Regions from separate parts of the Microbacterium sp. MYb64 genome, predicted to be linked through region 1. Evidence: predicted binding sites of a transcription regulator. Region 1 holds the regulator's gene; each other region holds the start of a gene.

Region 1 (3,857 bases):
CACGACGTCGAGGACGAGACCAAGCTCGATGAGCGCCTGGTGAGCTGGCTCGCCTTCGCCGACCAGAAGGTCGCGCAGGTCACGACCCTCGCCAAGGGCCTCGCCGAGGGGCGCTCCGCGATCGCCGCCGAGCTCGACGCCGCCTCCGCCGCCCTGACGGACCGTCTCAGAGCCCCCGGCGTCCGCGTGGACGCCGTCCGTGCGCGCACCTCGGCGCTGACCGGCGCCGACTTCGACCGCGGCGACTACGAGGCCCGTGTGGCCGCGCAGTCGATCGCGCTCGACCTGCCCGCGCTGCCGCTCACGACCATCGGATCCTTCCCGCAGACCGGCGAGATCCGACGCGCCCGCGCGCAGTTCACCAAGGGCGAGATCACCGCGGACGAGTACGACGGCTTCCTCCGCGAGGAGATCGGCCGGGTCGTGACCCTGCAGGAGGAGCTGGGCCTGGACGTGCTCGTGCACGGCGAGCCCGAGCGCAACGACATGGTGCAGTACTTCGCCGAGAACCTCGACGGCTTCGACGTCACCGAGAACGGCTGGGTGCAGTCCTACGGATCCCGCGCGACGCGCCCGTCGATCCTCTGGGGCGACGTCTCGCGTCCGGCGCCGATCACGGTGGCGTGGTCGGAGTACGCGCAGTCCCTCACCGCGAAGCCGATGAAGGGCATGCTGACGGGCCCCGTCACGATCCTCGCCTGGTCGTTCGTCCGCGACGACCAGCCGCTCGCCGAGACGGCGAACCAGGTCGCCCTGGCGCTGCGCGACGAGATCGCGGACCTGGAGGCCGCCGGGATCGGCGTCATCCAGGTCGACGAGCCGGCGCTGCGCGAGCTGCTGCCGCTCAAGAAGGCCGACCAGCCGGCGTACCTGGACTGGTCCGTCGCGTCGTTCCGGCTGTCCACGGCGGGCGCGGAGACGGCCACGCAGGTGCACACGCACCTCTGCTACTCGGAGTTCGGCGTCGTGATCGACGCGATCCGCGCGCTCGACGCCGACGTCACCTCGATCGAGGCCGCCCGCAGTCGCATGGAGGTCGTCACGGACATCGCCGCGGCCGGCTTCGACCACGGCATCGGCCCCGGCGTGTACGACATCCACTCGCCGCGCGTTCCGGACGCCTCCGAGGTCGAGGTGCTCCTGCGCCGTGCGGTCGAGGAGATCCCGACGCGTCAGCTCTGGGTCAACCCGGACTGCGGTCTGAAGACCCGCGGCTACGAGGAGACCAACGCCTCGCTGCGCAACATCGTCGAGGCCACCCGCCGCGTCCGCGAGGACGTGTCGGTCGCGGTCTGATCTCCCCGCACCGGGCGTCTTCATCGAGGCCCCCTCGCAGCACCGAGGCCCCCTCCCAGATTCGGATCTGAGAGGGGGCCTCGATGCGCAGAGGGGGCCTCGACGTGGAAGGGGCGGGGATCAGACCGCGCGCAGCACCGCCACGATCTTGCCGAGCACCGTGGCGTCGTCGCCCAGGATCGGCTCGAAGGCGCTGTTGCGGGGGAGCAGCCACACGTGGCCGTCCCGCCGGCGGAACGTCTTGACCGTGGCCTCGCCGTCGAGCATGGCCGCGACGATCTCGCCGTTCTCCGCGGTGCCCTGTGAGCGCACGACCACCCAGTCGCCGTCGCAGATGGCGGCGTCGATCATCGACTCGCCGGAGACCTTGAGCATGAACAGATCACCTTTGCCGACGAGCTGGCGGGGGAGGGGGAAGATCTCCTCGACCTGCTGCTCGGCCGTGATCGGCACTCCGGCGGCGATCCGGCCCACGAGCGGCACGAGCGCGGCGTCTCCGACCGAGGGGGCGGTGTCTGCGGGGTTCTCGGTCGAGAGGCCGGGCAGGTCGATGAGGACCTCCATGGCGCGGGTCTTGCCGGCGTCGCGGCGCAGGTAGCCGCTGAGCTCGAGCTGGCCGAGCTGATGCGTCACGCTGCTGAGGGACTTGAGACCCACGGCGTCGCCGATCTCGCGCATGCTCGGCGGGTAGCCGTACCGGGCGATCGAGGTCTGGATGACCTCGAGGATCGCCATCTGCTTCGCACTGAGGCTCTTGCGGCGCCGCGTCCGCGGGGCCTCGGAGCCGAGGTTCGCACCGTCGCTCATGCCATCTCCTTCGTGTGCATCGGGCCCTCGCGGATCCGGTGATCGGCATGGATTCGCGGGCGGCGATTCGAATGTCGGTGGTCCGTGATGGGGTCTTCGTATCGAAACCGTATCCGAGATCGGGGCGGAGTCGATAGATCTGTTCGAGCGTGTCGGCGAATTATCGGAACCGATATTCGAAGAACGCTTGACAGATGTTCGAACTCGAAAGTAGTTTCGGTACGTAGGTTCGCCTCTCCAGAGGCCCGGATTCGAAGATCCTCCACACGGGATCCCGATCCGGGGAGAGGCGGACCGACACAGACACTGAGGAGAAGCACCATGAGCAGCATCACCTTCGCCGGTCCGGTTCCCGCCACGCGCCTGCGGATCACCGCACGCGGTCGGCGCGTGCTCGCCGCGCTGGTCGCGCTCCCGGTGGCTGCGGCGATCGCGTTCGCAGCGCTGAGCGGCGGATCCGCGCTCGCCTCCGGCGAGCAGACGACGGGCAACACCTTCGCGACCGTCACCGTCCAACCCGGCGACACCCTGTGGTCCATCGCGGGCGAGGTCGCGCCGAACGCCGACCCGCGCGACGTCGTCGCCAAGATCTCCCAGCTGAACCTCGTCGACGGCGGCGTGATCGAGGTCGGGCAGCACCTGGCCATCCCGGCGGAGTACGGCGCGACCGGACGCTGATCGTCACGCGGCACCGGCATCACAGCCGGGCCGCCTAGCATGGCAGGGTGACTGTCTCGCTCGACGACTTACCCCTTCGTGACGACCTGCGCGGACTGCGCCCCTACGGGGCCCCGCAGGCGCCGCTGCCCGTGGCGCTGAACGTGAACGAGAACACGCATCCGGTGCCCGAGAAGGTCGCGAGCGACATCCTCGACGACATCGCGGTGGCGCTGCGCGACGTCAACCGGTACCCGGACCGCGAGTTCACCGAGCTCCGTGAGGCGTTCGCCGGCTACCTCGGCCACGACCTCGTGGCCGCGAACATCTGGGCGGGCAACGGGTCCAACGAGGTGCTCCAGCACATCCTGCAGGCCTTCGCCGGCCCTGGCCGCACCGTGTTCGGGTTCGCGCCGACCTATTCGATGTACCCGCTGCTCGCCCAGGGCACGGGGGCGACCTGGGTCGCCGGGGTCCGCCACCCCGACTACGAGCTGACGGTCGACGAGGCGGTCGCGCAGGTCCTGGAGCACGATCCGGACGTGATCCTGCTGTGCGCGCCGAACAACCCCACGGGCACCCCGCTGCCTCTCGACGTGATCGAGGCGGTGTACGAGGCCGCGCGAGGCATCGTCATCGTCGACGAGGCGTACCAGGAGTTCGCGCCGAAGGATTCGCCGACGGCGCTGACGCTGCTCGAGGGACGGCCGCGGCTCGCCGTCTCCCGCACGATGAGCAAGGCCTTCGCCTTCGCCGGAGCGCGGGTCGGCTACCTCGCCGCGGATCCGGCGTTCATCGACGCCCTGCGTCTGGTGCGCCTGCCGTACCACCTGAGCGCGCTCACCCAGGCGGCGGCGATCGCGGCGCTGCGGAACGCGCCGATCATGCTCGCGATGGTCGATGAGATCGTCGCGCAGCGCGATCGCATCTCCGCCACGCTCGCGGCCCTGGGGTACGAACCCCACCCGTCCTGGTCCAACTTCGTGCTGTTCGGCGGGGTCGCCGATCCCGCCGCGACCTGGCGCGCCCTCTACGACAGGGGCGTGCTGATCCGCGATGTCGGCATCACGCATCACCTGCGCGTCACGGCCGGAACC
Region 2 (3,857 bases), on a different contig from region 1:
CGCCGCACCTGCCGGATCCCGGTTCCTTACGGCCCCGAAAGAACTCCCCCGCGGCGCTCGTGCCGTATCTACCGTCGGTTCCGTACTCGACAGCCGGCACGTCCGTCGCCGGCGCATCCACGGAATGGAGCACTCATGCGCAAGATCGCTTTCGTCCCCGCCTCGCTCGGCGTGGCCGTCCTGGCCCTGGGCCTGTCTCTCGCGGGCTGCAGCTCGACACCGGGGGGATCCTCGCCGTCGTCCGACACGATGTCGACCTCGTCGTCCGAGCCGAGCTCGTCCCCGATGTCCTCCATGGACGCCATGCACAAGACCGGGACGTTCATGGGCCTGAACGGCAAGAAGGTGCAGGGCTCCGTGACCGTGTCCGGATCCGAGCTCATGCTCAGCGGCTTCTCCTCCGACGAGGGTCCCGATCTGCACGTGTACCTGACGAACGGCACCGACGAGGCGGCCGTCTCCGCCGGCAAGCAGATCGACGCGGTCGCCTTCGACAAGGCGTCGCAGACGTTCATGCTGAGCGGCGTCGACCTCTCGATGTACACCGACGTCGTGATCCACTGCGACAAGGCCAAGGCGGTGTTCGGGGCCGCTTCCCTCTCATGACCGCGACCGCGGTGCGGGTCGGCCGTGGGGAGCCGGCCCGCACCGCACCCTGGATGCTCGCCTCCGCGCTTCTCGGCGCGGCGGCCCGGATCGCGGCGGGCCTGCTGTGGCTGAACGAGGGGATCCTGAAGTATCGCGCAGGATTCGGATCCGCCGACATCCTGCTCGTCGCGCAGGGCGCCGCGGGCAACAGCCGCGTGCCGTTCTTCTTCCGCCCCCTCGGCGCGGTCATGCAGGCGGCGCCGGAGCTGTTCGGCATCGCGATCCCGGTGCTCGAGACGGGACTGGGACTCCTGCTGGTGCTCGGCCTCGGTCGAGTGCTCACCGCGATCGCCGCCCTCGGATCCATCGCGACCCTGATGCTGTACTGGTCGTCGGATCAGCTCATCGCGCAGTACCCGGCGATGGTGCTGCTGTCGGCCGTGGTGCTGGCACTGCCGTGGTCGGGCCGCGTCGGGATCGCCTGGTCGTGGGAGCGACGGCGCGGGCGTTGACACGTGCGCGAGGCCTCGTCAGCTCCGACGGAACCAGCGCTTCCGCGGTTCGAGCGCCGCAGGTTCCGCGACCGCGGCGGCCGCCCGACGTGCGTGCCATGCCTCGACCTCGGCGTCCACGTCCCGCGGCTTCGTCACCACGGGCGGGCCGCCGAGCAGCTGACGCCGGGCATCGATCACGCGCCGGTTGAAGTCCTCCAGCACCGCGCGCACGTCGTCCTCCCGCCGCAGGGCGTCGAGCTGCGTGTCGAGCTCGCGGTCCTCCACGCGCAGCATGAGCGCGGGCGGGCCGAGGCCGGTGAGATTCTCCCGTTCGATCTTGCGGCGGATCCACCAGTCCGGATCGTGATGATCGCCGAGACCGGGGATCGGCTTGCCCGCGCCGGGCAGGTCGTCGAACTGTCCCTGACGGATCGCCACCTGGATCGCGGTCTCGACGATCGCCGGCATGGTCTCTGCGTTCAGGACGGCGGGCGGGGCGGTCTGCGGGGCCGGGCCCGCGCTCTCTGCCCCTTCGTGCGCGCTCCGTGCGGCGTCATGCGCGCGGCGCACGCGGTCCGGATCCTTCATCGCGCCTCCTCCGGTCGAACGCCTCGGGTACGGCCAGCCTATGCGGCTGCGCACGCCCCGGACGGGCGGATCCGGATTGCGCATCGGTCTTTCGCTTGCGATCCGGGCGCCGTTCGCGACCATCGGAGGGCGACCTCTCGTCCTCCACAGGGACCGATTCGGAGGAGTTCTGCACAGATCGGAAATAGCTTCTGAACTGGATGTTCGAATGTCGGTGGCCCTCTGTTGAATGGAGGCATGGCATCCACCACACGCGAAGCTCTGGAGCAGGTCGAGCACCTGCTCCGGCAGGTGTGCGCGTCGCGCGAGATGGCCGGCCAGTTCGACGGCGTCACCGATGGCGACGCGATCCGGATCCTGCAGACGCTGGGCCGGATGCAGCGGCTGCTCGACGGCGCGATCACGACCGCGACCGTGCACGCCGTCCAACGCGACGCAGGAGCCGCGTCGACCACGATCACCACCGCGGCGGGCTGCGCAGACGTGACCGAACTGCTGCGTCGGGCGCTGCGCGTGGACATGGGCGCCGCCCGCCGGTATGTGCGAGCCGCCGATGCCGTGGGGCGCGACTTCCTGCATTCCTCGGGCGAACACGGGGCTGCGCGGTACGAGGCGCTCGGGCAGGTGCTGCGCGACGGCGAGATCTCGACATCCGGGCTGCTCGCCGCGATCGGGCCCGTCCAGCGATCCGGGAACAGGATCACCGCCGACGCGCGAGACGCCGTCGATGAGATCCTCGCGACCATGGCGCGCGGTCTCGATCTGCCCGACGAGGCAGGCAGGCCCGGCCCTGCGCCCTCGACGGACGAGCTCGCGAATCATGCGCAGGCCCTCATGCTCGCGCTGGATCCGGACGGAGCCGAACCCGACGACCGGAAGGCGGAGCGGAACCGGGGGTTCACGATCGGCCGGCTCCGCGACGGGGTGCGTCCGGTGCGCGGCGGGCTGCTGCCCGAAGTCGCGGGGGCGTTGGAGCGTCTGTTCGACGCGTTCAACAACCCTGCCGCGACCGATGCTCCGAACCTCACCGGGCGCCTCGGCGAGACAGGTGGTGACGTCCTCGACGCCCTGGGGTCCGAGGGGACTGCGACGCACGAGGCGCAGAGCACGGTCCGGTTCGTCGAGGACGACCCGGATCCTCTCGAGCCGGAGTTCGCCGGCGGGCCGAACGCCCCGATCGACAGCCGCACGCGCGCGCAGCGCAATCACGACAACCTCGCGGCGATCCTGAACGTCGCGGCCGGGCACTCCGCTGTGCCCGCCCTCGGCGGCGCGGCCCCGACGCTCGTGGTGTCGGTGAGGGCCGAAGACTACGCGAACGGCACCGGACGGGCATTCGTCGAAGGCATCGATGTGCCCCTCAGCGTCGCCCAGCACACGGCCTGCGCCGGAGGGGTGCAACGAGTGCTCTTCGACGAACAGGGGCAGATCGTGTCCATCGGCACCACGGCCCGCATCTTCAACGCGACGCAACGCCGCGCGATCCTGCTCCGCGACCGGGAATGCCTGATCCCCGGCTGTCACGTGCCCGCGACCTGGTGCGAGATCCACCACGTTCGCGAGCACGCCGAAGGCGGCCCCACTCACACCGGCAACGGCGTCGCCCTGTGCTGGCACCACCACCGCACGCTCGATGCGTCAGGGTGGCAGATCCGCATGCGTCACGGCGTGCCTGAGATCCGCGGCCCCGCCTGGTGGGATGGCACCCGCACCTGGCACCGCCCTCGCGCCCGTGGCGGCGCCCCCGGTGCGGTCCGAAGACTCCTCACCATGACCCTCACCCCACCGGGATGACACCGGCGGCACACGGTGTCCCCGCCCGCCCCTAGGCTCGTACGGTGCCCTCCCCGACGCCGAACCCGAGCCCGGGTGACAGATCGCGCCCGAGCGGAGCACCGACCCTGAATCGCGAGATCATCCGCCTCGCCGTGCCCGCCCTCGGCGCGCTCGTGGCGGAGCCCGCGTTCCTCATGGTCGACGCGGCGCTCGTCGGACACCTCGGCACCACTCCGCTGGCGGGGCTCGGCATCGCATCGGCGATCCTGCAGACCATCGTCGGGCTGATGATCTTCCTGGCCTACTCGACCACGCCCGCGGTGGCACGGCGGTTCGGCGCGGGCGACCACGGCGACGCCGTGTCGGTCGGCATCGACGGCATGTGGCTCGCGCTCGGCCTGGGCGCGGTGC
Region 3 (3,857 bases), on a different contig from region 1:
GCTGCCGACGGACGCGCCGCTCGCGGGGAACGCGCCGGCTCCGTGCCCCTGCGCCACCGGGATCAGGCCACGGGCGGCGCAGGCGGTGCAGCAGGCTGTGCCGGGGCAGCCGCAGCGGGCTGTGCCGGGGCGGGCATAGCGCCGTCCACGGGCTGGATCACGACGGCGGTGCCGTAGGCGCACATCTCGCTGAAGCTGCCGAGGGAGCCGGAGTCGAAGCGCATCGCGATCACGGCGTTGGCTCCGCGCTGCACCGCCTCGGACCACATCCGGTTCATGACCTCGTACCGGCTCTCGTACATGAGCTGCGTGAACTCGGGGATCTCGCCTCCACCGAGGGCTCGAAAGCCGGCGGTGAAGCCCTGCCCGAAGTTCGTGGAGCGCACCGTGAGCCCCATGACCTCGCCGAGCACCTGGGTCACGCGATAGCCGGGAACGTCGTTCGTCGTCACCATGAACATGCGCTCATCGTCGCACGACGAACGAGTCTGCGCACCTGTCTCGGCATCTTGATCTGAGGCCGTCAGTGTGGCCACCCTGCACAGTGCCTCCCCTCTCCCCGGGAGCTCAGGCGGCGGGGTGGAATCGTTTGGGTGGTGGGTCGATGTCGCCCCACGCGTATCGGAGCGGAAGCCGCGGGTGCAGGACGGATCGTTCCCTGTCGGGGTGGTGCAGGACGAAGTCGTCCTTTCCGTCGCGGGTGATCTGCCATCGGCCGTGGTGGAGTTGCATGTGGTGGAACCGGCAGAGCAGGGTGCCGCGGTCGATGTCGGTGCGGCCGTCGTCGCGGGCCCATTCGTCGATGTGGTGTGCTTCGCAGTAGGACGCGGGGCGGTCACAGCCGTTCCATCGACATCCGCCGTCCCTGACAGCGAGTCCGATGCGTTGTTTCGGGGTGAACAGGCGTGATTCCCGGCCCACGTCGAGCGGGTTCCCGCACGCGTCCACGGTGACGGGGATGGTTCCGGTGTCGCAGATCCGTCGCTCCGCGACCGCGGCAGGCACCGTGTGCAGGCCGTCCTCGGTGACCGCGACCCGGTTAGGAGCGCCGTCGGCGATCTGCTGGACGAGCCGGAGTCCGGCTTGGCGGGTGCCGAACACCGCGGTCGGGTCGGCGAGCGCCCCGGTGCGGATGAGGTCGAGGAGCAGGTCGTAGGACAGTTGGTCGTTGGTGCGTGGGTCCGCGACCAACTCTGCGGCGGATGTCTTCTCGGTGGGGTCGACGAATCGGGGTCCGCCCCGGCGCGGCCGTAGCGCGGCGGTGAAGATGGTGTCGAGGTAGGCGCCGCCTTCGTCATCGAACGCGATCGATGCGCGTCGCATCCCGTCCTGATCGAACCAGGTCCGAAACGCACGCTTCTCATACCGCGCCAGGAACCGAGCCTCTGCGCCGTCCGGGTCGAGCAAGTCCCGCACCGTCCGGGCCGCCGCGGCCAGTTCCTCCACCGTCCGCCGCCCCGCCTCCTCGATCAACTGCCCAGCGGCCTGCACCCACGCCTCCTCGGCGCCCTCAGGCGGGTCGCCGAGCCCGCGACGGATCGCATCGAACTGCGCCGACGTGACAGCTCCGGACCGCAGCCCGTCCCGCAGCACCTGTCGCCAGGCCACGGAGGCCGCTTGTTCTGCGGGCAGCCCACCAGCCTCGACATCATCCACCGGGGCGTCATCGAGCAGCGCCTCCCCCACCCGCACCTGCCGGGCGGCCTCGGTCTTCGTGACGCCGGTGACCTGTTGCACGAGCGAGACCGCCGAGGGATATCCGCGCGACTGCGCCAGCCCGCCGTGACCGGCCTCGCGTGTCGAGCGGCCCGCGATCACCCCCGTCACGATCAATCGCAGCTGATCCAGCAGCCGGACGTTCTCGGAGATCTCCTCGAGCGCGGCCACCGCCGCGTCATCCGCGAGCCTCTCGACGACCGCCTGCACGTCCGACGCGCCCGCACCCGCACTGATCCGCCCGGCCAGGGTCGGGATCAGCGCCGCGATCGCATCCAACGTCTTCATACCCCCATCCTCCTCGGGGCCACCGACATTCGAACCCCAGATCAACCCAGATTTCCAAACAGGGGATAACTCTGTTTGACGCCAGGCTGTGGAGGATGATCGACCCACCGGAAACACCCTGATTCGTGCCCTTTCCCACGTCATTCCCGGAGTCCGCACAGGTGTCCGACGGAGGATCGACGGGGCCCTCGGCGCGTCCGAACAGCTCCCGAACGGACCCCACCGCCCCGTCCACAGCCAATCCCCCCAGGAACGGATCCGCACGATGACGATGAGCCCCCAGCACGCCGCCCGGCGCCGCATGTACCGTCGGCGCCGGTGGACCGTGGGCATCATCGCCGTGGTCGTGCTCGCACTGATCGCGGCCGCCGCGTTCGTCGTGATCACGTATGCCGACGCGAACAACGGGATCCATCGCTCCTCGATCGCGGGGCTGACCGGACCGGAGCAGAACACGGGCGAGTCGAACATCCTGATCATGGGGCTGGACAGCCGCGTGGACGAGAACGGCAAGCCGTTCCCGCAGGCGATCTACGACCAGATCCATGCGGAGGACGCGTCCGTCGGCGGGTACAACACCAACGTGCTCATGCTGATCCACATCCCCGCGAACGGCGGCAAGGCTGTGGGGATCTCGATCCCGCGCGACGACTACGTGGACTTCCCCGACTCCCCTGACGGCGTGGACAAGGGCAAGATCAAGGAGGCCTACGGCGATGCCATGGACGCCTCGATGACGAAGCTCACCAACAAGGGCGTCGCTGAGGCCGACGCCTATCAGCAGTCCAGGACGGCAGCACGGCAGAGCACGATCAAGACCGTGTCGGCGTTCCTCGGCGGCGTGCGGATCGACCACTTCGTCGAGGTGACGATGGCCGCGTTCTACGAGGTGGCGCAGGCTGTGCAGCCGATCACGGTGTGCCTGAACCACGCGACCGCCGACACGTTCTCGGGCGCGGACTTCCCCGCGGGCGTGCAGGAGCTGAACGCCGCGCAGTCGATGGCGTTCGTGCGTCAGCGCCGCGACACTACCTCGAGCGACTTCGACATGACGGATCTCGACCGCACCCGGCGCCAGCAGGCGTTCATGGTGTCGCTGGCCGTCAAGCTCAAGCAGGCGTCGACGTTCACGGACTTCGGCAAGCTGCAGAAGCTCATCGACGTGGCGAAGAAGGACGTGGCGATGGACGACAAGCTGGATCTGCTGTCGTTCGCCCAGCAGGCGCAGAGCCTGGCCGGCGGGAACATCTCGTTCGTGACCCTGCCGATCGACCACTTCGACACGGTCGACGGGCAGAGCGTGAACATGGTCGACGTCGACGCGATCCGGGCGCAGGTGCACGACCTGCTGAACCAGCCGACGCCGACCGCTGCACCCTCTACGTCCCCGAAGTCGTCGTCCTCCGGATCCGGGTCCTCGGGATCCTCGGGGTCCTCCGGATCCGGCTCGACTCCCGCGCCGCACCCCGTGTACACGGACTCGTCGTCGCCCCTGCAGTCGGGCAACGTGCCCTGCGTGAACTGACGACCCTGCGGGTACTGACCGCGGCGCCTACTGGACGTAGGGCACGGTCAGCACCGCGTCCGCGAAGCCCGGAGCCGAGAAGCGGATCGTGATCACGCCGTCCCAGAACGCGGAGCCGTTGTCCGGCGTCTCCGCGCCGTACATGAAGCCGTTCGCAGTGGATCCGTCGTAGCTGGAGACGACCGGCGCCTGTGACGCGCCGGCAGGGACGATCGTCTCGAACACGAACGTCTGGTGGAGCTGGTCGTCGGGCGCACCCGTCACCGTGGTCCAGCCCACGATGCCGGCGTCTCCGCCCGGGATGTTGCCCTTGTAGAGGTAGAGGCCC

The links. The regulator LexA, encoded in region 1, represses DNA repair genes until DNA is damaged. The targets are predictions, from matches to a motif close to TCGAACANNTGTTCGA.
Region 2: the regulator LexA is predicted to act here: its motif matches at 1,863-1,878, upstream of CQ044_RS12155 (HNH endonuclease signature motif containing protein).
Region 3: the regulator LexA is predicted to act here: its motif matches at 2,158-2,173, upstream of CQ044_RS14420 (HNH endonuclease signature motif containing protein).

What each region holds. Positions count from the first base shown of each region.
Region 1 is NZ_PCOW01000020.1:51,205-55,061, forward strand. It holds gene metE (5-methyltetrahydropteroyltriglutamate--homocysteine S-methyltransferase) at 1-1,296, shown strand, start outside; gene lexA (transcriptional repressor LexA) at 1,417-2,103, opposite strand; gene CQ044_RS15585 (LysM peptidoglycan-binding domain-containing protein) at 2,425-2,781, shown strand; gene CQ044_RS15590 (histidinol-phosphate transaminase) at 2,829-3,857, shown strand, end outside.
Region 2 is NZ_PCOW01000012.1:92,469-96,325, forward strand. It holds gene CQ044_RS12140 (DM13 domain-containing protein) at 136-606, shown strand; gene CQ044_RS12145 (hypothetical protein) at 603-1,100, shown strand; gene CQ044_RS12150 (DUF1992 domain-containing protein) at 1,119-1,670, opposite strand; gene CQ044_RS12155 (HNH endonuclease signature motif containing protein) at 1,908-3,464, shown strand; gene CQ044_RS12160 (MATE family efflux transporter) at 3,509-3,857, shown strand, end outside.
Region 3 is NZ_PCOW01000017.1:44,791-48,647, reverse strand. It holds gene CQ044_RS14430 (hypothetical protein) at 1-57, opposite strand, end outside; gene CQ044_RS14425 (YbjQ family protein) at 63-461, opposite strand; gene CQ044_RS14420 (HNH endonuclease signature motif containing protein) at 568-2,004, opposite strand; gene CQ044_RS14415 (LCP family protein) at 2,270-3,529, shown strand; gene CQ044_RS14410 (hypothetical protein) at 3,557-3,857, opposite strand, start outside.